Regions from separate parts of the Rahnella sp. PAMC25617 genome, predicted to be linked through region 1. Evidence: predicted binding sites of a transcription regulator. Region 1 holds the regulator's gene; each other region holds the start of a gene.
The links. The regulator LexA, encoded in region 1, represses DNA repair genes until DNA is damaged. The targets are predictions, from matches to a motif close to TNCTGTATGTACATACAGNA.
Positions count from the first base shown of each region.

Region 2: the regulator LexA is predicted to act here: its motif matches at 828-847, upstream of uvrB (excinuclease ABC subunit UvrB).
Region 3: the regulator LexA is predicted to act here: its motif matches at 1,115-1,134, upstream of dinG (ATP-dependent DNA helicase DinG).

Region 1 is NZ_JBOCUM010000013.1:209,145-211,423, reverse strand. Features, by position in the region: gene plsB (glycerol-3-phosphate 1-O-acyltransferase PlsB) at 1-131, opposite strand, end outside; gene ACM615_RS17180 (diacylglycerol kinase) at 262-630, shown strand; gene lexA (transcriptional repressor LexA) at 750-1,358, shown strand; gene dinF (MATE family efflux transporter DinF) at 1,657-2,279, shown strand, end outside.
Region 2 is NZ_JBOCUM010000006.1:547,953-550,231, reverse strand. Features, by position in the region: gene ACM615_RS08590 (hypothetical protein) at 1-428, shown strand, start outside; gene uvrB (excinuclease ABC subunit UvrB) at 973-2,279, shown strand, end outside.
Region 3 is NZ_JBOCUM010000012.1:9,406-11,684, reverse strand. Features, by position in the region: gene dinG (ATP-dependent DNA helicase DinG) at 1-1,013, opposite strand, end outside; gene ACM615_RS15090 (porin) at 1,336-2,279, shown strand, end outside.

The sequences.
Region 1 (2,279 bases):
ACGTACAAAATCGGGCGCGTCGGGTCCAAATGCAACTCGGTAACCGGATCTGAAGGTATGACCTTGCTCTTTACCAGCAATGAGAGTGGTAAATTCAATAATGTGTAATAAAGTCTACGCCAACCTGACATAAAAACGTGAAGCCTCTTGTTAGCCATTTCGCCGCAAGGATACCAGAAAGATCCGTGGAGATCTGTGGTCATATAAAAGCTAAAATACGGCACACTTTTAAGGACAACCCTTCAAGGATCAGTACCCGAAATGGCGAACCAAGTCACTGGATTTACCCGAATTTATAAAGCGGCCGGATATTCCTGGAAAGGATTGAAAGCCGCATGGCAGAACGAAGCGGCTTTTCGCCAGGAAGCCAGCGTGGCTATCCCGTTAATTTTGTTATCTTTCTGGCTCGATGTCAGCACGGTTGAACGCATTTTGCTTGTAAGCTCCGTGATGCTGGTCTGCGTCACCGAGTTGCTCAACAGTGCGGTGGAATGCGCGATTGACCGTATCGGCCCTGAGTTTCACGTGCTCTCAGGGCGGGCAAAAGATATCGGTTCTGCTGCCGTACTTCTGACCATCATATTGGCGATTTTTGTCTGGGTCAGTATCTTTTGGCCGCGATGGTTCTGATCTGGAATCTGTATTCCAGGAATCACCGTTATGCCCTGTTTTTATTCAATCTTAGGTTTTCATTGACCGTTTAGCTGTATATACTCACAGCAAGACTGTATAAACAACCAGGGGGCGGAATGAAAGCTTTAACGACCAGACAACAAGAGGTCTACGACCTTATTCGCGATCATATCTCCACCACCGGTATGCCACCGACTCGCGCAGAGATTGCATCGCGTCTGGGTTTCCGTTCTCCCAATGCGGCGGAAGAACACCTGAAAGCGCTGGCACGTAAAGGCGTTATCGAGATTGTCTCCGGTGCATCTCGTGGTATCCGTCTGCTGATGGAAGAAGAAGAAGGTTTACCGCTGATCGGCCGCGTTGCCGCCGGTGAGCCGCTGCTGGCACAGCAACATATCGAAGGGCATTATCAGGTTGATCCGGCGATGTTCAAGCCGAGCGCCGATTTCCTGCTGCGCGTCAGCGGGATGTCGATGCGTGATATCGGTATCCTCGACGGCGATTTGCTGGCCGTACATAAAACGCAGGACGTGCGTAACGGCCAGGTTGTCGTGGCGCGTATCGATGATGAAGTCACCGTGAAACGCCTGAAAAAGCAGGGCAGCGTGGTGCAGTTATTGCCTGAGAACAGCGAATTCCAGCCGATCGTGGTGGATTTACGCGAACAGAATTTCAGCATTGAAGGGCTAGCCGTAGGCGTCATCCGTAACGGCAACTGGATCTGACCTTCGTACTTCGAGCTGCAGACGCGTTGGCTGCGTGCGTTTACCCGAATCACTGACTCATGTCAGCTCATCGGGACTCTCTTACTTGCTGCCTTCCTGCAACTCGAATTACTCGGTCAGAAATTGCTGAGTCAGAAATTGCTGTGTCAGATAGAGAAGACTACAACTAATTGAATATGGATGGCGGCCGCCTCTGGCATCCATGTAAATTCAAAGAGAAATGCGTTTCTCTCATCATCGCCCCTTTCGGGGCGATGTCATTTTAGGCATAACCTGAACCTCCGGCATGAGATTCTCTATGCAACATCATTCCCTGCGACAATCATTCAAAAATACCTTTCTAAGCCCCGCGGATAAAGCACTCTGGACCCTGGCGTTACCGATGATTTTTTCCAATATCACGGTGCCTCTTCTTGGTCTGGTCGATACCGCAGTGATCGGTCATCTCGACAGTGCCGATTATCTCGGTGGTGTGGCGGTTGGTTCGATGGTCACGACTTTCCTCTTCATGATGCTGCTGTTTCTGCGCATGAGCACCACCGGCATGACCGCACAGGCGCTGGGCGCAAAAGACAATCAGTTGCTGGCACGTGCTTTTGTGCAGCCCTTTTTGCTGGCGGTGCTGGCCGGTGTCGTCATTCTGTTATTTCGCCATCCGCTGATGGAGCTGGCGTTTCATGTCGTGGGTGGCAGTCAGTCGGTGCTGGAACAGGCGAGGCTGTTTATCGAAATCCGCTGGTATAGTGCGCCTGCTTCTCTGGCGAATCTGGTGATCCTCGGCTGGTTGCTGGGGATCCAGTATATTCGCGGGCCGGTGATTTTGCTGATCGCGGGAAATCTGCTGAATATTATCCTGGATATCTGGCTGGTAATGGGGCTGGGGCTGAACGTACGTGGTGCGGCGATGGCAACTGCCAGTGC
Region 2 (2,279 bases), on a different contig from region 1:
TGGAGCTTTTCACCGGACTGCATTTTGACGGCCACTGTCATGTTTCTGACATTTATGTTCCGCTGTATGTGCGTTCTACAGGGGAATCCTTCACGAAATCTCTTCAAAGAGTGAATTTGCAACTCTCAGGCCAAGTTTTATCAGGCAGTGATAAAAAGAGACGTTACGTGGCTGTTAACAGGCTTCGCACGAATGATTTAGGATTATTCAAGTGTATTGTCAGGATTTTGAGATTCGGCGTGAGCCCTTGTAAAAGAAAACTGCACTTTGGCAGTGCCGGTTTCACTGATTTTGGTGCAAGGTTTGCGCCGTTCGGAAGCTGGATAATCCTCATCAGATGCACTTTTGATTTTTGCAAGAAAGATCAGCCGGTAAATCCAGGGGAAATAGGCATAAATAAGGAGATAAAAAAGATAAAAAATAACTAAAAAAGAGCTCTCAGACGCTGACGAAGCAAAAACTGGTTTTTTACCAACTCCCGCCGCGCCTGGTGTGCTGAGACTTATCCACTATTCCTGTGGATAACCTTGTGCATGAGAGTAAGAAAAGTTGCTACAGCCGAGTCAGAATGCGGCCTCCGCTCAGTTTGCCCGTATTCGCAGCTTTTTGATGATACTGTTTTTAATCAATAAGTTAGATAAAAGCAATACAGGCGTAATTCGTTCGTCATCGTTGTGTCAATTTTCGTCAAGCTGTTGTCAGAAAGGGAATAGAGATAAATATCGGGATAAAAATGTCAACTGATGGTGAGAATTTTCATTTGCCGTAACCTAAAAAAGTGCAGTGTCAGCAAGATGTTAAAAGAGGCGCTGATTTTATCGGTTGGAGGCTGGTTTTATATACAGTATTATAACGGCGGTAAAATTTGGGCTGGCAAAATTTGCGAAGTCTTTCATACTATTTTTCCCCGAACTGTTCACCGGTTCAGCCCGTACGGCCTTGTGCATTTTCATTTCAGTCAGGTAGCCCGTCATGAGTAAAGAGTTCAAACTGCATTCCGAATTTAAACCTTCAGGCGATCAGCCTGAGGCGATACGCCGCCTGGAAGAAGGGCTGGAGAACGGGCTGGCGCACCAGACGTTGCTCGGGGTGACCGGTTCAGGCAAAACTTTTACCGTGGCGAATGTGATTGCTGACCTGAACCGTCCGACGATGGTGCTCGCCCCGAACAAAACGCTCGCGGCGCAGCTTTATGGCGAGATGAAAGAGTTCTTTCCGGAGAACGCGGTTGAATATTTTGTCTCCTACTACGATTACTATCAGCCCGAGGCCTATGTCCCGAGCTCAGACACGTTTATTGAAAAAGACGCCTCAGTGAACGAACACATTGAGCAAATGCGTCTTTCCGCGACTAAAGCCCTGCTGGAACGCCGGGATGTCATCGTGGTAGCGTCAGTTTCTGCCATCTACGGTCTGGGTGACCCGGACTTGTATCTTAAGATGATGCTGCATCTGACCAAAGGGATGATTATCGATCAGCGAGCCATCTTGCGGCGTCTGGCGGAGCTGCAATATTCCCGTAACGATCAGGCTTTCCAGCGCAGTACTTTCCGCGTGCGCGGTGAAGTCATTGATGTGTTCCCGGCAGAATCTGACGATCTGGCGCTGCGCATCGAACTGTTCGATCAGGAAGTCGAACGTCTGTCGCTGTTTGATCCGCTGACCGGTCAGGTGCAGCACGAAGTGCCGCGTTTCACCATCTACCCGAAAACGCACTACGTGACCCCTCGCGAACGTATCGTGCAGGCGATGGAAGAAATCAAAGTCGAACTGGCGGATCGCCGTAAAGTGCTGCTGGCCAATAACAAACTGCTGGAAGAACAGCGTATCAGTCAGCGCACCCAGTTTGATCTCGAAATGATGAACGAGCTGGGTTATTGCTCCGGTATCGAAAACTACTCGCGCTACCTTTCAGGGCGCGGGCCGGGCGAGGCACCTCCGACACTGTTCGACTATCTGCCTGCCGACGGTTTGCTGATTGTTGATGAATCCCACGTGACCATTCCGCAAATCGGCGGGATGTACAAAGGCGACCGCTCGCGTAAAGAAACGCTGGTTGAATACGGTTTCCGTCTGCCTTCCGCGCTGGATAACCGCCCGATGCGCTTTGAGGAATTCGAAGCGCTGGCGCCGCAAAGTATTTATGTTTCGGCCACGCCGGGTAAATACGAACTGGAGAAATCCGGTGATGATGTGGTCGATCAGGTGGTGCGTCCGACCGGTCTGCTGGATCCGATCATCGAAGTGCGTCCGGTGACCACCCAGGTGGACGACTTGCT
Region 3 (2,279 bases), on a different contig from region 1:
AGTTCGAAACGGTATTCGGCTTCCGGCTCATCCGGGGGTAAATACTGTCCCACGGTCTGTTCAATCGACAGCAGCAGTTCGCGCATTTCGGCGCAGTGATTATGCAGACGCTCGGCGTTGGTCAGCGGCGGCGGATTCTTCGGCGTAAACAGCGCCAGACATTGTTCAATCTGACGGACAAAATTATCGAGTTGCAGGTTATTCCACATCGCGGTGATTTCCGCGTCGACTTCCAGCGCGTCGCGGGCCACTTCCGGCAGATGATGTCCTTCGTCGAGCACCAGCAGCAGGTCTTTTGCCGGTGGCAGCACGGATTCTGACTCCAGCGCCGCCATCACCAGCGCGTGGTTGGTCACTACTACATCTGCGCTTTCAATTTCTTTGCGCGCCACAAAATACGGGCATTCGCGAAAGTAATGACAGTTACGGCTGAGGCAGTTGGCTTTATCTGTGCTGATTTTGATCCACAGCGGATCGTCGATAGTCTTCTGGTAGTGATCGCGTAAACCATCCCACTCGTAACGTGACAGCGCGGTTTCCAGCGTTTTACACAGTTTCTGTTCTTCGCCGCTGGAAGGTGCCAGTTCATCACCAAGAAATAATCCCAGATCGCCCTGCGCATTTTCATTGCTCATCGCCGCCAGATTTCGCGGACACACGTAACGCCCGCGACCAAAAGCGCCGGTAAATTTCAGATCCGGAATGATTTTTTTCAGCAGCGGTAAATCTTTGCTGAAAATCTGATCCTGCAACGCCACGTTTGCCGTGCTGACAATCAGCGGTTTTTCTTCTTCACGACTGACAGCAATGCCGGGGATGAGATAAGACAACGTTTTCCCGACGCCGGTCGGCGCTTCGATGGCCAGATGCCGTGCAGAATCCCCCGAGAACGCCTTCGCCACTTCTGCAATCATCTGACGTTGCGGAGCGCGGGAAATGAAATCCGGGATTTGCTGTTGCAGGGCTTTGTACCACTGGCTTATCTGATTTTTTACTGCGGGGGAAAGCGCCATGCATCTCTTTTTTTGTTGGAAGTGAGACAGGAATGTCCCGGCTATTGTCCCACAGACCGGCTTCTGGCGCAGCCCGAAATCTTGGTTAAGGGCATTTCCTGTGGTGTAAATTTATGCAGAAAAAAAGGAGGACGTGTAAAAAAAGAAAAAGTTCATTTCTGACTGTCATAAATTGATCACAAATATACGGTAAAAAACTCTCGCTGAGAAAAATCCGAGTCCATACGGAATGCACAGCAAAAATGATGATTAGCGTCTTTCCACAAGACTTCATATAAAGCTTTTATGAAAAGCTTTTAATAAAGAATGCAGGGTAAAATTCATGAAACGTAATATTCTGGCACTTTTAATTCCTGGTTTATTGATTGCATCAGGCGCACACGCAGCGGAAGTTTATAATAAAGACGGCAATAAACTGGACCTGTACGGTAAAGTGAAAGGTCTGCATTATTTCTCTGATGCTCCCGGCAGTGATGGCGACCAGAGTTACGTGCGTTTCGGTTTTAAAGGCCAGACCCAAATTAATGACCTGATCACCGGCTACGGCCAGTGGGAATACAACGTCATGGCTAACCATGCTGAATCTGACAGCAAAACGCCAAGCACCACCGGCACCAAAACCCGTCTGGGCTTTGCCGGTCTGAAATTTGGTCAATACGGTTCCGTCGACTATGGCCGTAACTACGGCGCACTGTACGACGTTGAAGCCTGGACCGATATGTTCCCTGAATTTGGCGGTGACGGTTACACCAAAGCTGACCGCTTCATGACGGGCCGTACCAATGGCGTCGCCACGTACCGTAACCGCGGCTTCTTCGGCCTGGTTGACGGTCTGAACGTAGCCGTTCAGTACCAGGGTAAAAATGAAAACGACGGTCGCGGCAGCAGCACAGCCAACGGTGACGGCTATTCACTGTCTACCACTTACGCACTGGGTGATACCGGCGTGAGCTTCGGCGGCGCGTATGCGTCTTCTGACCGCACCACGGCGCAGAGCAATTCCGCTTACGGCAAAGGCGATAAAGCTGACGCATGGACTGGCGGCATGAAATATGACGACAATGGCGTTTATTTAGCCGCCATGTATGCTGAAACCCGTAATATGCTGGCCATTACCGTACCAGGCGGAATTGCAGGCGCACCGGCAGGAAGTGGTTTTGCAAATAAAACCCAGACCTTCGAAGCCGTTGCACAATATCAGTTCGAAAATGGCCTGCGCCCTTCACTGGGTTATGTCCAGACTAAAGCAAAAGATATTGAAAACAT